Regions from separate parts of the Peribacillus sp. S4 genome, predicted to be linked through region 2. Evidence: riboswitches for the same ligand, from Rfam matches in the RefSeq annotation. Region 2 holds a riboswitch; the other holds the start of a gene.
What was found. Region 2 has a riboswitch for cyclic di-GMP ahead of ACJ9PY_RS18180 (anti-repressor SinI family protein). Riboswitches for the same ligand answer to the same signal wherever they lie in the genome.
Positions count from the first base shown of each region.

Region 1 (10,014 bases), 1.5 Mb from region 2:
GGTTTAATGGAGGCTAAATGAAACGTCCCGCTAAGCAGAACGTTTCATTAATCATTATTTATGTTCAGCAAGCCATTCAGCGACCATGCTCGCTTCCTTGCCCTTGATTATACCTTTTGGCATTCCGCCGCTTTGACCATTCGCAATGACTTTTTCAATGTCTTCTTTTGATAGCTTGGAACCTACCTTCGTCAAGTTCGGTCCCACGCCGCCTTCAAGATTCACTGCATGGCAGCTTGAACATTTGTTTTCATAAATTTTTGCGGCATCACCGGCACCTGCCGTAGTCGTTTCGTTATTTTCACTTGCAGGCTCTTTATCTGCAGCATCATCGTTCCCACCGCATGCAGCCAAGGCCAAAGAAGTACCCAGAACTAAGGCTAACCACTTCATTTTCATTGAACTTACCCCCTCTGATTTATACCAGCACAAGAACATTATACCAATTTCAATCCAGTTTAAAACCCTCCCCAAGTACCTCCGAAGCGTCCATTACAATTACAAACGCTTTAGGGTCAACGAGTTTCACCAATTGTTTCAATTTGGTGAATTCCGACTGGTCTATTACGCACATCAAAATTGGACGAGTATCATCCGTATAGCCGCCATACCCGGATATGCCTGTTACACCCCGGTCCAGCTCATGTATGATAGCATCCCTTACTTCCATTTCTTTATTCGTGATGATCAGTGACATCTTCGAATGGTTCAATCCAATCTGGACAAGGTCGATCGTCTTGCTTGTCACATATAGTCCAATCAATGCATAAAGGCCTTTTTCAATATCAAAAACGATGGCAGCACTTAAAACGATGATTCCATCAATGACAGCCACACAGGTCCCCAATGACAGATGGGAATATTTATGGAAAATCTGTGCCGCCAAATCGGTCCCCCCAGTGGAACCCTTGCCCCGAAAGACGATCCCCAGCCCAAGCCCGACCATCATCCCCCCGCAAATCGAACCAAGCAATGCATCATTCGTCCATGCCTCCCAATCCTTTGTCAGAAATACCACTAAAGGCAGGAACAAGGTTCCAATCAGGCTTTTGGCTCCGAAATGCCTTCCGAGGATAATAAGCCCCGCAATGAACAAAGGGATATTAAAACCCCAAAGAACATAAGCCGGTTCCCAACCGAGAGTTGACCTGAGAATCGTGCTAATCCCGCTGACCCCTCCGGATGCGACCTGGTTAGGCAGTAAAAACACATTAAAACCAATGGCAATTATGGACGAACCGACAATCACCAATCCATACTCCGTTAACTTTTGAATGAAAGGATGCCTCTGCTCCCTGTATCTTCTCTTCATTTTGCATAAGTCTCCTCGAACCATCATTATTATCTAGTATTGGCCGAACGAGGTAGAGCATCCCTTTTCAATCCTGTAAATGTCAGCCAGAAGATTCATTAAAAAGGGAAATCATAAAAAAAGCCGGACCGGGGAAACCGGTCCGACTGGCTGATCTTATAATTTGGAACGCAAGTACGCATCAATGAACATATCGATATCCCCATCCATGACAGCTCCCAAGTTTCCGGTCTCCGCACTAGTACGGTGATCTTTAACCATGGAATACGGATGGAAAACATAAGAACGAATTTGGCTTCCCCAGCCAATTTCCTTTTGCTCCCCGCGGATTTCATCCAATTCCGCTTGTTGCTGTTCAATTTCACGTTGATACAATTTGGCTCTCAGCATATTCATGGCCTGGGCCTTGTTTTTGATTTGAGATCTCTCGTTTTGGCACGTTACCACGGTGTTCGTAGGTAAATGGGTGATCCGGACCGCCGAGTCCGTTGTATTGATATGCTGACCACCTGCACCACTTGCCCGGTACGTATCGATTTTCAAATCTTCCGTGCGTACTTCTATATTGATCGTCTCATCGAATTCCGGCATGACTTCACATGAAACGAATGAAGTGTGGCGTCGTCCTGAGGAATCGAAAGGAGAAATACGGACAAGACGGTGTACCCCTTTTTCCGCTTTCAAATAACCATAGGCGTTATGGCCTTTGAAAATTAAAGTGACACTCTTGATCCCAGCTTCATCACCTGGAAGGTAATCAAGGGTTTCCACTTTAAAGCCTCTTTTTTCACCCCATCTTGTATACATGCGCAACAGCATGGAACCCCAATCCTGGGACTCCGTACCGCCTGCACCAGGATGCAGTTCAAGAATGGCATTTTTCGAGTCATATTCTTCACTTAATAAAAGTTGAAGTTCAAAGTCATTCATCTTTTGTGCAAGAACCGTGATTTCTTCTTCCAGCTCAGCTAAAAGTTCTTGATCATTCTCCTCTTTCACTAATTCATATGTCAAATCCAGATTTTCATATGATTCATTCAGGTCGGACAATTGATTGACTTGTTCTTTCAAAGCATTCGTTTCATTGATGACAGTTTGTGCTTTTTGCTGATCATTCCAAAAATCGGGATGTGTCATCTCATTTTCTAGCTGTGCGATTCGTGCCTCTTTTTCATCTAAGTCAAAGAGACCCCCTAAAGTCCGTTAATCGCTGCGCTGTCCGTTCAAGTTCATTTCTTATTTCTGCTAATTCCATTTCTCTTCACCTCATTAAGTATGTTAAAAAAAATCCCTGAAGAGGGATTCCCTTCATTACAATAAACCTCTTCATTATATGCAAACTAAACATGAAAAGAGGCGGCTAGCCTTGGACTTAACCGTCTCATCTTCATTATACACCTAACTTTAGCCTAAATTGCCATGGCAATTCTTATATTTTTTACCGCTGCCGCATGGGCATAACGCATTTCTTCCAACGTCTTCCTTTTTACGGGCAGGGGCTTTTTTCACTTTTCCCCCGTCTTCTTCCTTCGGATTGACCGCTTGTCCTTTTATGACTTCCTTACGTTCCAAATTGTTGCGGATTTCAGCCTTCATGATGTATTTCGCGACTTCATCTTCCATTGAAGCAATCATCGCTTCAAACATCGCAAAACCTTCGGATTGATATTCACGAAGCGGATCGATTTGGCCATAAGCACGAAGGTGGATCCCTTGGCGCAGCTGCTCCATTGCATCAATATGGTCCATCCACTTACTATCGACTGCACGAAGAACGATTACTTTTTCGAATTCACGCATTTGTTCTTCAGATAGCTCTTCTTCTTTTTGGTCATAGCCTTCTTTCACTTTTGCTAAAATGAACTCAACCAATTCCGATTCGTTTTTCCCTTCCAAATCAGCCACAGTGATTGAACCTTCATTGAATAGGTTACCATTCAGGTAGTCGACAAGGCCTTGTAAATTCCAGCCTTCCTCATCGCCCATTGGAGCAAACGCGACAACATTTCGCTGGATGGATGCCGTGATCATCGTTTCGACGATTTCACGTAAGTTTTCACTTTCCATGACATCAAAACGCTGTTTATAGATAATTTCCCGTTGTTGACGGAGAACATCATCATACTGCAGTAATTGCTTACGTGAATCGAAGTTATTGCCTTCGACCCGTTTCTGTGCGGATTCAACGGCCCTTGTCACCATTTTACTTTGAATTGGCTGGGAATCATCCATACCTAGGCGTGCCATCATGTTTTTCATGTTATCCGAACCGAAGCGGCGCATCAATTCATCTTCCATTGATAAATAGAATTGAGTGACCCCTGGATCACCCTGACGGCCGGACCGGCCACGCAGCTGGTTATCTATACGCCTGCTTTCATGACGTTCCGTGCCGATGACAGCAAGGCCCCCAAGCTCCTTGACACCTTCACCAAGCTTGATATCCGTACCGCGACCTGCCATGTTAGTAGCGATCGTAACTGAGCCTTGATTACCCGCATTCGCAATGATTTCCGCTTCACGCTCATGGTTCTTGGCATTCAAAACATCGTGAGGGATGCCTTTTTTGGATAAATAGGCAGATATGACCTCAGATGTTTCGATGGCAACCGTACCGACAAGCACAGGCTGACCCTTTGTATAACGTTCGGCGATGTCTTCCACAACAGCCTTGAATTTCCCATCAGTTGTCGCATATATAAGATCTGCCCTGTCATCCCTGATGATATTCCTGTTTGTCGGGATCGCAATGACATTCATATTATAAATATTGCGGAATTCCTCTTCTTCCGTTTTGGCTGTACCGGTCATACCTGAAAGTTTTTCATACATCCTGAAATAGTTCTGGAATGTAATCGTCGCAAGAGTCATGCTTTCATTTTGAATTTCAAGTCCTTCTTTCGCTTCGATTGCCTGGTGGAGACCTTCACTGTAACGGCGGCCTTTCATCAAACGGCCGGTGAATTGGTCAACGATGACTATCTCGCCTTCCTGGACGACATAATCCACATCCAAATGCATGGAAACATGAGCCTTTAACGCCTGATTGATATGATGATTCAAAGTAACGTGACTAATATCGAATAAATTATCGATATTAAACGCTTTTTCAGCTCGATTCATCCCATCTTCCGTCAGCTGAACACCTTTTGTCTTTTCATCATATGTGTAGTCCGTATCTTTCTTTAAGGTTCTTACAAACGCATTGGCCTGGATATAAAGCTGAGCCGATTTCTGTGCCGAACCGGAAATGATCAATGGCGTTCTCGCCTCATCAATCAAAATCGAATCGACCTCATCGATGACAGCGAAGTGCAGCGGACGCTGTACCATTTGTTCTTTATATAACACCATATTGTCACGAAGATAATCAAAACCTAACTCATTATTCGTACTGTACGTAATGTCAGCATTATACGCTGCCTGCTTTTCTTCTTTAGAATGACTGTTCAAATTCAACCCGACGGTCAAACCGAGGAAATCATACAATACACCCATTTCGGTGGCATCACGGTGTGCCAAGTATTCATTGACGGTAACGACATGTACACCTTTACCGGTAAGTGCGTTTAAATAAACCGGCATCGTGGATGTTAAGGTTTTACCTTCCCCTGTTTTCATCTCGGAGATATTTCCATCATGAAGGGATGCCCCACCCATGATTTGAACACGGTAAGGATATAAGCCCAGAGCACGCTTTGCCCCTTCACGCGCAACCGCAAAAGCCTCGACAAGCAAATCATCAACGGTTTCCCCATTTTGATAACGCTCTTTAAACTCTTCCGTTTTGGCACGCAACTGTTCATCCGAAAACGCAGCAGTCTCATCAGCCAGCGCTTCGACCTGATCGGCGATTTTTTCTAAACGTTTGATTTCTCGCTTATTCGGATCAAAAACTTTATTTAATATATTAAGCATTCAATAACGCTCCTCTATTATGGTAATGATCGTTCAATGATAAAATTCATATAAGTAAGAAGAAACACACCTTCTATTATTACTAATGCACGCTTAATTTTACCACTTCTATCATAGAGGTACAACTTCATGTCACTTCGCTGGTATAGACCTGAATGCAATTCTTGCGAAAAACAATGGATTAATGAGGAGTAAAACTGTTAAAATAGGAGAAAGTATAAAAAATATGTTGCAAACTCCCCACTATTCCATATGCAAATGTGAATTATCCATAACCTTCCATCACTAGATGCTGTGTCCTCTCTAGAGATAGCATGTCAAGGTAATCCAACCTTACAGGCGTCATGTTTTGAATGATAAGGTGGGCTGCCGAAACTTATTAGCGGAAAATAAATAGAACATGTTTCGAGGTGGTATTGATGATTGGTGAACGTGTAAAAAAACTGCGAGAAGAAAAGAAAATGTCGATGACTGAACTTGCCGATAAAGCAGGTGTTGCAAAGTCTTATTTAAGTTCGCTCGAGCGGAACTTACAAACGAATCCTTCTATTCAATTTCTTGAAAAAATCTCCTCCGTACTTAACATCCCTGTTGATGCCCTGCTTTACGATGCACCAAATAAGGAAACCTTGGACAATGACTGGATGAGAATCGTTGAGGAAGCCATGAATTCGGGTGTCTCAAAACAACAATTCAGGGAATTCATCGAATTTAATAAATGGAGAAAAGATAAAGAAGAGTAGAGTGGTAGTGCACTAGTTTACCTACATAATCCTGAAGAATACAGTGAATAAGCTAGACTCACAAGAATCCCAAGGAAGAATAAACCCTATAAACAGCTATGAATCGAACCACTGTTTATAGGGATGTTCTCGAATTTGTTCGGAACCTATTTTCCATCGTTCTCCTCAAAAATTGCCTCAGGGCTTTCCCGTTTCAAAAAAGCAATGATTTCCTCTTTTTTGAAACCCAAGCTTCTTGCTTCAGAAATCAATTTCACCCATTCTTGATCCAGTTCCACATTAGCCACCTCTTCTACCTCCTAAAATACTCTTGTATTTCAGGCAGACCAGCCATCATAGTCAAAAGGACCTTAGACCTGTGCCTTTGCGCCCTCATTTTTCAAGGAGTTTGCCTTTGCCGTGGTATTTATTACCAAATACATTACCTATAATCATATTATAACGGATACGCACTCCATATATTGCTATTTTATGTCGGTAATCCACATAAATGCAAAAACTTTCATCCGACAAAATATTACAATATTAAGAAAATTTGAAGTTCAGGTGATTTTTCATAGACTAATTCAATTTCGTTTTGCTCTTCTTAAAATTTCTTTGGGGTGTATTGATTCTTTCGATTGTAAGTGCATCGTGGGCTTTTTGCGAAGTTAAATCCTCACCGCAGGTCGGGCAAAGCCACTTTCCATATTCCGCACTGCTAAAAGAAGCCCTATGGCATGTATGGCAATTCTTTCGATACAAATAATCCAACCCCCTCTGCACCTTGATCAAATTGTTTTCTACAAATAACTTATTGTTCCTTTTAAAGAACTGGCGATTCGAATATAGTGCAAAAGATAAGGGGATTTGAATAGGTAAAATTGTTAACCATTTATCTCAATGAAGAACAAATTTTGTTCTTTTAAGTGATCTTTGTGTTTTTTTTAGAGAACCAAAAGAAACAATCATTTTTACGTTCTAACGGATTCTATCAACATGCAAAAAAGCACAACCCAGAGGCTGGGCTGTGCTTTTGATCTTAGAATAATAATTAACTAGGTTCAATCAATCCATAGCGTCCATCTTTTCGGCGGTACACTACGTTTGTTGTATTAGTATCCGCATTCGTGTAAACAAAGAAACTGTGACCAAGCATATTCATTTGTAAAATCGCTTCTTCACTGTCCATTGGCTTTAAATCAAAGCGTTTATTGCGGACCACTTCAATATCATTATCGTCTTCGAATTCATCCACCACTTCGTCAGCTTCCGTATTGAAGGCGAATGCATCGGGTGTAGTCGATAGATTGTTTCGGAACTTGCGATTGACCTTCGTTTTATGTTTACGAATTTGGCGTTCAAGCTTATCATTGATCAAATCAATGGCAGCATACATATCCGCATTTTCCTCTTCAGCGCGAAGAACCAAATTCTGCATGGGAATCGTCACTTCGACCTTTGATGTATTATTGTTCACTTTTAAATTGACTAACACATTTGCATCTGGTGTATTGTTAAAATATCGTTCTAACTTGCCAATTTTCTTTTCGACGTATTCTCGAATTGCTGGAGTTACCTCAATGTTTTCACCGCGTACGTTGTAATTCATAAAGTGAGTCCTCCTTAAATTAAGACTATACAGTTAGATTCTACAATACCCCTCCGGTTCCTTTTAGAAACACATCATGAAATATGTCGAAATAATGAAACAACTGTCGGAAGGTTTGGAAAGGGTTGATGTCTGCCCTAGCTTCATTATATCAAATGCTATGCTAGAAAGAAAAAATTAAGCCTATTTTATTTACAGAAAATTTAAAAATATTTAACATCGAAACCATTTGGACTCCAAAATGGAAGGAAATCAATTTCTTTTATCATAGAACACGCCATCCACTGATAGACTTTCATACGGATTCGTGTATTTATTGGAGGACTTTTTCTTCTTATTCATTTCCTGGATATCCCGCTGTATCTCCTGCTTTTGGAGCTTCAGCAAGTGATTGACCCGTTGGTTGAGCAACAGGACTGCACGTCCCATCTGCTGCTCCTCACCAGTAAAAGGCGGTTTGATTTGAGAAAGGAGTCCATCCCGCCGATCGATCAGCTTTGTAACCCTTTCTATTTTAACATCACGCTCTGTGATCGTACGATCTTCCAGTACGGCAAGTAATTCAGCAGTCAAATCATGAAAGGCTCTAATCACCATTACACCTGACCGCTTTGGGTGAATTGTTTTTTCCGGTTGATCTGAATTACTTCCTTCCACATATTCCGGAACTCCGTAACAAGTCCTTCCACTTCTTCCAAAGCAGAAACGTCATTTTTCATATTCGCTTCGATCAAACGGCGGTTCATGAAATCATACAGACTCATCATATCTTTGGATACATCCGCATCCATATTCAGCGTCACCATCAATTCACGGATAATGGTTTGCGCCTTGATGATGTTCGTATTCTTCACTTCGATATTTCCTGCTTCAATGGCTTTCTTCCCAAGCATGATGAACTTCAAACAGCCATTATAAAGCATTAATGTAAGCTCTCCCGGTGATGCTGTATTGACTGAATTTTGCTGATACGATTGATATGGGTTATTCATTGCCATATTTAACTTCCTTTCCGACATACCTTAACTAAAATAAGAAGCTAACGATGCACTTTGGCTGTTTGCCTTTTGAATTGCTTTTTCCATCGCCGTGAACTGGTTGTAATAGCGCGATTCCAATTTCGTTAACTTGGCTTCAAATGTTGAAATCTTCTTATCCAGCCCATCAACCAATTTTCCGATTGTAAAATTGTTATTAACATATCCGGCCTTCCCGGCTTTTTCAGTAATCGCCTTCATGGATGATTCTATATCATCCCTTAACCGGCGTGCGAGCCCTTTGTCGCTCTTTTCCGACCCATTGGCCATGAACATATCATAGATCGCATTCGGATCCTCACTAATGGCTGCACGGAGCTTGTCCTCATCAATCGTTAATTTACCGCCTTCCAAATAATTCTTGGTGGTGGTGATTCCCAAACTGCTGAGATTGTTTTTTCCAGTGATTCCGTCCACCGAAGTGTATAGGGATGTCCTCATTGTGGTCAGGAGACCTTTTAAGGTAGAATCGCTTTTTAACGTTCCGCTCTTCGCTCTTTCTTCCCACAGCTTCACTTCATCCTCTGTCATTGCCTTTTTTTGCTCAGAGGTAAGCGGGGTAAAGGAGCGATATTTCGCTTCACCCGTTTTATCTTGAACCTTTTTAATGACTTCATTGTATTTATTCACAAACTGAGTGATCGTGTCCAGGATGGCATCGACATCAGCCGTTGATGAGAATGTGACTGTATCCGCCGTTTTTTGCTTTACCGTTATTTCCGCTCCATTAATCTGAAACGTATTCGAAGGCCGGGAAATGTCCAGGCCATTATAAGTAATCGATGCATTTTCTCCTATTGTGCCGCCAGCCCCTTCATTGTCACTGCTCATTTTTAGCACATTGAAGAATTCTCCAGTACCCCCTAACTCAATTTCAGGCCGATTTTTTGCATCACCGGTATTTTTAGCAGTGATGGAAAATTTCTGGGACGTCCCATCGAAAAATAGAGTCACTCCCGAGTTAGCATTAATTTTATTTATGACACTCTCTAACGTATCGTCCGCATTAAGGGTAAGTGTATACGGTTTTTCCACTGTTGCTCCATCTTTTACTTCCGTATCAAAACCGCCATCCTTATTGATGGCCAGTATCGTAATATCTTGAGGGGTCGTGATACCCAATTCCGATAATTTCTTTTTGGGTTCGGTAACAGCAGATTTTTCCGTACTTGTCATGGTTGCTGCCTTGGCAAGCCCATTCACTTTTATATTCCCGGAAAAATCACTGGTTGAATTCACATTTTTCACTGATACAGCATCTGGATTCGATACCATTACCTTCTTTTTAATGAAGGAAGACTGCTTCCCAATTCCATCACGAATGAGCGTATCCAATTCTGATAAAGCTGTATTCATCGAACGGTAATCATCCCGCTGCCACTCGGAATACTGCTTTTTCTGTGTCAGTTTATC
Region 1 is NZ_CP175708.1:5,287,365-5,297,378, forward strand. It holds gene cccB (cytochrome c551) at 55-399, opposite strand; gene ACJ9PY_RS25435 (YitT family protein) at 449-1,312, opposite strand; one part of gene prfB (peptide chain release factor 2) at 1,469-2,503, opposite strand; one part of gene prfB (peptide chain release factor 2) at 2,505-2,567, opposite strand; gene secA (preprotein translocase subunit SecA) at 2,717-5,230, opposite strand; gene ACJ9PY_RS25450 (helix-turn-helix domain-containing protein) at 5,650-5,973, shown strand; gene sinI (DNA-binding anti-repressor SinI) at 6,120-6,260, opposite strand; cyclic di-GMP riboswitch class I at 6,291-6,376, opposite strand; gene ACJ9PY_RS25460 (hypothetical protein) at 6,535-6,717, opposite strand; gene hpf (ribosome hibernation-promoting factor, HPF/YfiA family) at 7,007-7,564, opposite strand; gene ACJ9PY_RS25470 (flagellar protein FliT) at 7,817-8,161, opposite strand; gene fliS (flagellar export chaperone FliS) at 8,161-8,562, opposite strand; gene ACJ9PY_RS25480 (flagellar hook-associated protein 2) at 8,587-10,014, opposite strand, start outside.
Region 1: it holds a riboswitch for cyclic di-GMP, as region 2 does, so the genes downstream of both, sinI (DNA-binding anti-repressor SinI) here and ACJ9PY_RS18180 (anti-repressor SinI family protein) in region 2, are expected to answer to the same signal.

Region 2 (10,014 bases):
ATAAATTCCTAATGCGGAGTTTAATCGTGTATCGATTTTTAAGACGATTCAATTAAAAGGAGGTGAATACTATGAAAAAGGAATGGAAAAAACCAGAATTGGAAGTTCTTGATGTTAATCAAACAATGCTTGGAACAGATGGTGATTACACAGATGCTGCATTTCCAGCAGGCACACCTAAAGGTGATATAACTTTTAGTTAAGCTTTTTACGCTACCAAGTCTGTTAGGATTCCCCTAAGCCCCTATTTATCCAGATAATAGGGGTATGACTTATACATTAGAACTAGTCTAATTAAGAGACGTTATTTATGTGCGGGGGTATTTATATGATCGGTATCAAAACAAGAACTGTATATGAAGCGTATGGTTTAACTGTTACAAGTGATATAGCTTTACCTGAATTGCTTCCTATAAATATAGAGGATGATAAAGCAGATATTTTTATCAAAAAAGCTGATCTCCATGCTTTATGGTCTGAGCATTCAGTTCCTGATGATGATTTTGTCATTAAGAAAGACTGGATCATGTTTTATATTTCCAAGACGGCCATTTTTTTGATTCAAAGCGGAAATAGAATAGAATTTTGTCCAATTGATTCAGCACAAGAGGATGAGATTCGTCTTTATATCCTCGGAACATGCATGGGAGCCATTTTGATGCAAAGAAAAATCCTTCCTATACACGGGAGTGCGGTAGCCATAGATGGAAAGGCATATGCAATCGTTGGTGATTCTGGCGCTGGGAAATCCACTCTTGCTTCAGCTTTTTTAAAAAGGGGCTATAAGCTCATGAGTGATGATGTTATACCAGTAACGCTAAATAATGAAAATATACCAATTGTAACACCCTCATACCCACAACAAAAATTATGGCTGGAAAGCTTAAATCATTTTGAAATGGATTCAAATCACTATCAGCCACTCATTGTTAGAGAAGATAAATTCGCTGTTCCTGTTCAAGATCAGTTTATTACCGAACAACTCCCGCTTGCTGGTGTATTTGAATTGATCAAGGGAGAGAATGACGAGATAGATATTAATCCTATACCATCTCTTCAAAGATTTTATAAATTGTATCATCATACATACCGTAATTTTTTTATCCAAAGATCTGGATTGATGGACTGGCATTTTAATACTTCAGCCAAAATGATTAAGAAAATTGAGTTTTTTCAATTACGTAGACCAACGAATCGCTTCACGGCGCCAGACTTATCGGAAATTATTTTAAAGGTATTAAAAAGGGAGGAAAGAGTTCATGATTACTAATCAACTTGATACGAAATATAGCCAAAGTCCAGGAAACATAGTAAGTGACATGGATGGGGAAAAAGTGATGTTAAGCGTTGCTAACGGTAAATATTATAATTTAGGTGAACTGGGCGGGGAAATATGGGAGTTAATGAAGGAGCCTATCACGATTCAAGAGTTAGTTACAACATTACAGTCACAATACAATGTCGACCAAACCGATTGTCAGTCACATGTCACTGACTTTTTAAGTCAATTGTTAGAACAAGGCTTAGTTAGCATCCATTCCTAGTATCATGAATCTTAGTCTAGGAGGCTAAACAATGAATATCGCAAAGAAAGCTCAGACTTTTCTTCGATTAAATTTCAAGACAAAGCTGCTGTATATCGAGGCCTTTTTACATTTAGGCAGGGCCCGTTATCTTAAAAGCATTTCCTTTTCAAAAGTTGCCCCAACACTTGGTGAACAGATGAAAGAGTCATCATATGAATTGATTGCAGCGGATAAAGAGATTTTAGCAAATGTTTCACGGGCTATAAATATTATGAGCCGCTACACCATATGGGAAAGCCAGTGTCTTGTAAAGGCAATGGCGGCTATGAAGATGCTGGAAAAACGAAAGATTGATAGCACTCTTTATTTAGGTACAGCCAAAGATGAGAATGGAGGGCTCATTGCACATGCTTGGCTTCGCAGTGGACCTTTTTATATAACGGGAGCTGAAGTGATGGATAGGTTCACTGTTGTTTCTAAGTTCTCTAAAAAGAACGAAAATGGAGTCCTGAAAGAACAAGAGTCTGGTTAATCTGATAACATTCTATTTCAACCAAATAAACCCTCCAAGGTTTATCCAGGAGTCCACGTGTCACCACCCCACCCATACTATCTTCAATGTGAATAATAGTCTTAGAAAAGTGGATACCTAATACCTTTCCTTCCATTTTCGCGCTTTATTATCAGTATCATGGAGGAAACGGTCAAATATGGCCTGCAAATGGAGGATATGGTTATGAAGCATCTTTTACTTTTTACGAAACAAATACATGATTATTCGGGGAAAATATTATATATCAATCTTATTTGTATGATTTTAGTAAGCTTTTTAGAAGGGGTAGGAATTTTCTTATTGATCCCATTGATTGGGTTGACCGGTGTAATGAATATAAAAACGGATGACGTTCCTTTCTTAAGCTGGGTTAATGGATTATTCACAGGAATTCCGGAAACGGTCAGTCTTTTATTAATACTTGGTGTTTATGTGATATTAATGGTTGGACAAAGTGTATTTAAGCGGAATCAAACAATCTTGGGAGTCAAAATCCAACAAGGTTTTGTTAGAAAGTTAAGGGATGATGCGTATGGCAGTCTGCTGCAGGTCAATTGGGGATTTTACTTAAAAAAGAGGAAATCCGATATTATCAACATCATGACAAACGAAACCTTCAATGTAAGTGCAGGAATTAATTTATTTTTACAGTTTATATCTTCTCTTATTTTTACTTTGATTCAAATCGGAATAGCTTTCTATTTATCTGTTCCAATGACGAGTTTTATCATAGCCTTTGGGGGCATCCTTATTTTTTCGTCACGGAAATTTGTGAAAAAGTCTCAGTCTATTGGAAAGGAAACCTTCCAGTTAACACAAACATATTTAGCAGGTATGACTGATCATCTTAACGGAATGAAAGATATCAAAAGTAATTCACTAGAGGACTCTCATTTGAGTTGGTTTCTATCTTTGAGTGAGAGAATGGAAAGAAACAGAATCAAGTTAACGACCTTAAATACGACGTCACAGATGATCTTCAAAATTGTATCCTCAGTCTTAATTGCCATTTTTGTGTTTTTTTCGATAAAGATGTTCATGGCCCAGCCAGCCCAACTAATGCTGATCATGGTTATTTTTTCAAGGTTGTGGCCAAGGTTTACTAGCATTCAATCAAATTTAGAGCAAATAGGATCTACGCTTCCATCTTTTAAAGCATTGTCGGATTTACAAAACGAATGTAGAGAAGCAAGAGAGTTATATGAATCTGATTATAAAAATATCATGCCTATTGAAATTAAAAGAGGATTGGATTGCCGTGATGTTTATTTTAGTTATGATCAAAATGAGAGCACTTATGCCCTTAAAAATATAAGCATACACATCCCCTCTAACCGTATGACGGCTATTGTCGGCCGATCGGGTGCCGGAAAAAGCACCTTAATAGATATATTAATGGGATTGAATCACCCAAATAGGGGGGAAGTCAGAATAGATGATATTCCCCTTACTAATGACCGACTATTATCGCTGCGGAGGTCCATAAGTTATATCCCGCAAGATCCATTTCTCTTTAATGCAACAATAAGGGAAAATTTGCTGATCATTGATCCTGAGGCAAGTGATGAATCCATATGGGAGTCTTTGGAGTTCGCGGCAGCTGCTGATTTTGTCAGTAAGCTTCCACAAGGTTTGGATACACTCATCGGCGATCGGGGTGTCCGACTATCAGGAGGAGAAAGGCAGCGTCTAGTGTTAGCCAGAGCGATTTTACGCAAACCGGCCATCCTGGTATTGGATGAAGCGACGAGTGCTTTGGATACGGAGAACGAAGCAAAGATTCAATCCGCTATTGAAAGATTAAAAGGAAAAATGACCATCATCGTCATAGCTCACCGATTAACGACGATTCGCAATGCCGATCAAGTGCTGGTCATGGATCAGGGGGAAATCATTCAGGTCGGTGAATATAACCAGTTAGCGAATGAAAAAAGAGGGATGTTTAGCAATTTATTAGGTATCCAAATGGAATCAAGTGTGTAAATATTTTACTGGAGTTAAAGTCAGGTTACAGCCATATTAAGGTTTGTAATGCTGGCTTTTTTCGTGGGAAAAATAAATTAAAACTAAATCACTTAGTCCTCGTATTTTTAAAAAAATATTTTTGTAGAATAGTAAATTCGAGCTTATTTATGCTATTATAATTCTATTATTAATAAAAGAGTTGTAAAGAAAGCGTATTATAGCAGTGTTTTCTGGTTATGATGTCATTTTTTGATGAAAGATGTTGAAAAATGACATAAAAAAACGAATAGTATTAAGAGCTATTATTACGTTTTTAAGTATAATTAACATTAATATAGTTTTAATCAGCACCATGGAAACAGGGATTCAAGAGATTTATTAATCTTGGTTAATAATTAATGTGAAATATTCTTGAGAAAGGCAAACCTATTGAAAAGTAGGGACGCAAAATTACAGGTCTAAGGCTTAATGCTAAGATGGCTGTGTTACCACAAGTTGGGTGGGATTTATCATGGAAGTTAACAATGAACGGGAAGAATGGATTTATCTAATTTTGGAGGCCAAAAGTCTAGGATTATCTATTGAAGAAGTGCGAGAGTTCATAAAAGGAAAGAACAAAGCAGACATCAGGGGATAATAAAAATACTTAGGGAAGGCTGTTAATCAGTCTTCTTTTTTTGTTTTCATTAACGAAAAAGGTATCCAGAATAAAGAAAATGGCGATAATAATAAAATGAAACCTTATTGAGGGGGATTTTTATTATGAATGTACCTATTGCCTTTTTGAAGGGATTAATGTGGGGAACTTTATTCAGTGTTCCTTTATGGTTGGCATTTTGCGGTTGGATAAAAATAATCATGAATTTTGTAAAGTAAGCGCTTAAAATTTAGATTATTAAAATGAAATCTAGGCAGGATTTAACAGGATGATCATAGAAATTAGTTAGTGTACATAATGCTTTAGTCTTATCGTGCTGTAATTTTGAGAAATATAGCCTATAAAAAATAGTCAATAATACTTAAGGATTTTTGGTTATGTGCCGATACTAGATTATAGAGATTAAGCAAAGGGACTTCGCAAAAGGCGATGTCAGATAGCTGCCATCAAGATATAAGGAGACTATTTGATGACAAAAAACAAATTCATTACGTTCGAGGAAGTTTATGAAAAGAAACAAAGAAGCAAGAAAATTTTTATTGGGACTTATATTACAATTATTTTAGTTTTGATTTCATTAATGACTTATTTTATGGGACAAGTATAGTGCGGGGTGTCGAAGGGGCTGAGCAATCGGTCCTTTTTTGTTTTCCTTTAACACATAAATAATTTAATTTTACTAGTAATCCTTTCTACTAATGTTTAGTAATTGTTAATTTTCTGTGAATTATATATTGATAAACTAGTTTCCGCTTGCCAATTCCTACTATATATGTGATTATCAAATAAATGAGCTAGATTCCTTATTTTTGAAAAAAATATTAGGACAACAGTATGGAATCGTGGCTCAATTATATATTGGAGTGGAAATTTCTAATGGATTTTTTTGATATTTTAAAAGACACTTTTGCCAAGGGCGAGTCTGGACAAGATGTTACTGTGAATGAACTTGTGGAGGAGATTAAGGAGAAATTAAGCGGGATCATTGAACAACCTGATAGTATATGATTTGTAGATAATTGGTCTTGGGCTTATTGGTGTTGGGTATTGAAAACTAACCGGTGGTCGTTCCCTTTATGGCAGGGATGGTCATCCTGGTCACGATTGGCGGTTTACTAGATGAAGAAGCCGCTAATAAATCTGAAGAACTCATAGGGCTACATATTATGAAGGAGCATGTCCATAACATGCTTCTTTTTTGTCGTTTATGAAAGTAAACCTATGAAGGCGAGGAGTAAATGTAAGATTCTAATAGGCTTTTTTAATGAGTATTCTTCTGGTTAGGAGCTTGTATCATTTTTCATTGGCCGAGTGGTTGAAAAAGCGTTTCAAAGCTGCGATTTAATCGTGCAGATTATGTGCAATAGCGGGAGCATGTATTTTTACAAATATGGCTGTGCAGATGTTTCAGTATGATAATGTAGGTCGATATTTAAGAAAGTGAAAAACTAGTGTCTGGATTAGGTTGGGAGGCAGCATAAATTGGCCTATGAAATACCAGAGCTACACTGGTCTTCAAATCTCGCTATAGGGTGTTTATTTTGGAACAAAATTGGTATGTTGTAAAGGAAAAAGGCGAATGGTGTTTGTATGGGTTACCAGTTTAAATAGATTCCTCTCCTTTTTCAGGCTCAAGTTCGTTTTATTGAAAAGGGAGAGGCGCTGCTCTCATGTAATGGCGAAAAGATCCACTTCTCATGAAACATATTTCATTCTTGAACGGTCACTGATGGCTTTCAGAATAAACATTTTGTCCTGTTTGCTTAGCATAGCCCAGCTGCCTGCTTTGATTTTCATTTAAATCCACTCCTTTTGTTTAGGGTCATTTATTATAGTTGATGAATGATGAATGATGATTGATGGAATTCCGGGTCCAAAGAATAATTGTGTCAAGTGATGAAAGGGGCAAGGGGAAGATGGAATTATCAGCTCATATTAGATTATACCGTCTTTTCATGCCTAATAAACAACAAAAATTCCAACAAATCTCTACATTTGGTGTTCGTTTTTTGTCAGAATATTGGACGGGGAAAATGAAAAAGCTGTCAGGATGCGGTCCGGACAGCTCTTCTCATTTTTTCTTATTTGATGGATAATTGTTCTTTTAATTCGGATTGAACCTTTTCTTTTTCTTCATCCGACACAATATAATAGTAGATTCCGTCGATTTTCGTTCCGTTTCCATTTATGGAGGATTGGGTAATGCTTTTGCTAGCGTCCCTGTAGTTCTTTTGGATGTCCATCATGTCATCAAACGTCAAATTAGTCTGGATATTATTACCGAGTGCAGCGAAGACTTCATCGTATTTCGTCAATGATGAAAGGCTAGCGCCTTCCTTGATGACAGCCTCGATGATGGCACGTTGTCTGGATTGACGGCCGAAATCTCCACTCGGATCATCATGTCTCATTCTTGAATAGGCAAGGGCTTCTTTCCCGTTAAGGGTATGCGTACCTTTTGCAAAATGAATGCCATCGGATGTGAAGTCCAAATCGTTTTGAACGGTCACGCCGCCGACTGCGTCAACGATATCCTTAAAGCCTTCCATATTGATCTTCATATAATAGTCAATTGGGATATCCAGGAAGTTTTCAACGGTATCCATGGACATTTTCGCGCCGCCGAAGGCAAATGCATGGTTGATTTTATCCTGTGTCCCATGACCGACGATCTCGGTCCGTGTATCACGCGGAATGCTTAGCATCTTGACTGATTTCTTTTGTGGATTGACTGTCAAGACGATCATTGTATCTGAACGGCCTTTGTCGCCATCACGTTCATCGACACCAAGCATGAGCATCGAGAATGGCTCCTGATCTGACAGTGCAAGGTCTTTCGTTCGTTTATCCGTGGTACGGTCTATTGGTGTATGCATCGTGTCAACGGTTTTAGTCAGTGAATTCCATACGGAGTAGGCAAAGGCTCCCCCGGCTAGTATAAAAAGTAGGACAATTATCCCGACTACCTTCAGCCATGTCCGTTTCTTTTTCTTCTTTTTTTCATGTCTCATAGTTTACTTCCTTCCTCTTTTTGTAACCACTTCATCTATTATATTTAATTTCATAGTAAAAGAATAGTATATTTTACTATTTTATAATACCTTTGACATATTTTGGTGTTTAAATCGTGATTACCCATCTACAAGACTTGTAACCTCTAAAAATCCGCATACTAATAGGTCAAATTGCACAACCGACAACCAGAGAAGTATAGATTTCCCGATCAGTCACTTCGCCATTTATTATGTTCACTTTGATTTTATGATTTACGGCGGGAAGGTGCAATTGTGGATTCACAATCCCAGTCTGCAGCGACGTAGCTTTGGAAGTGAAATTATTGTCAAGTGTGCTGTTTCAGGTGATTTCCATTTTATTGGCCTTCTCTTTTGTTTTTGTGGCTCTTAAGGTTCCGACTAGTTATTTTCAGCCAGACTCTCAGGTGGAAATTATTTTGGAATTAGTAGGCTTGTTACAGATAAGCGGGGGTATGACGGTGGGATGTTGTTTTTATGAGGTGTTTACCATACACTTGCAGAGAATCAACTTATCAAAAATATTCGATGGCTATTAGTGTCTCTACTGTTTATAGGAATGGTTTTGTTTAAAAATTGGGTTGAACATACAATGGTATATCAGAAACTGGATAAAATTTGGGCTGTACCGACTTTTAGCAATACGTCGTTTAGCTTGTCTCAAGTAGGATAGAAGGTGTGGGGAATATTTACTTTTTGACAGGCGGGTTGGATGTTATTGGATTAATAATATTGTTCCTCGCTTCATATTGGCTGCTGGACCGAAAGATTAAGGTGTAAAGGATGCCAGAGGATTTTCAGGCTTCAAAACCGATTTTTTTACAGGTTGTTGATCGAATTTATTATTCAATTGTACGGAGTGAGATAAAAGGCGGCGAAAAGCTGCCTTTTCCGTTAGTTCCAATAATATTGTATATATTTTCAATAAAGGAACGTGTTGTTAATAATTTAATTATAACTACAAAAGGATTGTAATTACTTTCTGTATTACTAGTGGTACTTAACTTATAGAGGGAGGCATGGTTATAACAAAGTCATGGTGATAATAAATAATAATGAAAAAGAAAAAATACATCTGCAGATCGTTTTAATGAGTCAAGCATCCTTTGTGCAAGTAAGTTATAGTATTTGTCCACTATACCATTGTCAGCATAAGAAAAATAGACGGCCTGGGGCCGTCCGTGAGTGTGTACCTCGCAGTATGTTCCGATGAATTAATCTTCTTTTTCCTCGAATTTATTTATTAATCCGCCACTGTTGGAGTACGTTGTAGTAATATCTAAATAAAATAATTTGTATTAGAATTATTATCCATTTTTCAACGACAAAACTCCCATTACTAAGTTATAATTGGAATGCAACATTTAGGATAATATTCAGGAGGGCTTTTTTTGAGATTACATTATTTTGATAACGGCAAAGCGTTAGCAAGTATACTTGGTTTTTTCTATCATGTTGGGTTAGTGTTTTCAATACCTTGGAACATTAATTCAGATCCAGAGGATTTTAATGACGGTATTCATTTATTAACCCAAATTTTAAGTTTGTTTAGAATGCCTTTGTTTATGTTTATTGCTGGATATTTTGCAATTTATTCAGTTAAGAAATATAGCATTCATTCTTTTTCAAAAAATAAACTACTTAGGCTCGGTGTACCACTTCTGGCCACATTATACACCTTTGTTTTTATACAGTTCCTATACACAGATGTCTTATTCAAAGGATCATCCACCTTCGTAGATGTTGTACATAAAATAACCCCTTGGAGCGATACATTCTCCTTAGCTCATTTGTGGTTCTTATATTTAGTTATGATTTATAGTTTCCTGTTGTATTTTATCGATAAATTTATAACAAAAAATAGTGACTGTTTTAGAAGTATGAAAGAAAGACTGGCGAACCTTAAATATCTCTCTAATGACATTTTGTTCATACTTTTTTCGTTTAGTTCAAGTTTATTTTTTATGGTTATTACAAAAGTATCCCCTGTAAGTCATGATTTATTGCCATTTAGTAACTTCGGAACGTTTTTACCTTATTTTATTATGGGGACGTTAACTTATATCTTTTGGGACAAATACAGTAACCTGTTCTTCAATTTCACTAAAAAGAGAGTAGTTGCAAGTATAATCGTTGCAATATTAGCCTTTATACCCACGTATTTAACTCAAAATAGTGAAAATTTACTTGTTACTGTTGTAGGACTGGTTTTTACAACAATAGCAAAATACTACTCATTATTATTAACAATGCACATATTATACAAATTTTTAAATAAAA
Region 2 is NZ_CP175708.1:3,817,923-3,827,936, reverse strand. It holds gene ACJ9PY_RS18210 (lasso peptide isopeptide bond-forming cyclase) at 1-56, shown strand, start outside; gene ACJ9PY_RS18205 (paeninodin family lasso peptide) at 72-203, shown strand; gene ACJ9PY_RS18200 (HPr kinase/phosphorylase) at 329-1,270, shown strand; gene ACJ9PY_RS18195 (lasso peptide biosynthesis PqqD family chaperone) at 1,260-1,544, shown strand; gene ACJ9PY_RS18190 (lasso peptide biosynthesis B2 protein) at 1,576-2,058, shown strand; gene ACJ9PY_RS18185 (ABC transporter ATP-binding protein) at 2,263-4,062, shown strand; cyclic di-GMP riboswitch class I at 4,454-4,537, shown strand; gene ACJ9PY_RS18180 (anti-repressor SinI family protein) at 4,556-4,681, shown strand; gene ACJ9PY_RS18175 (hypothetical protein) at 5,579-5,710, shown strand; gene ACJ9PY_RS18170 (hypothetical protein) at 5,779-5,913, shown strand; gene ACJ9PY_RS18165 (hypothetical protein) at 6,619-6,798, shown strand; gene ACJ9PY_RS18160 (LytR family transcriptional regulator) at 6,784-7,713, opposite strand; gene ACJ9PY_RS18155 (acyltransferase family protein) at 9,126-10,014, shown strand, end outside.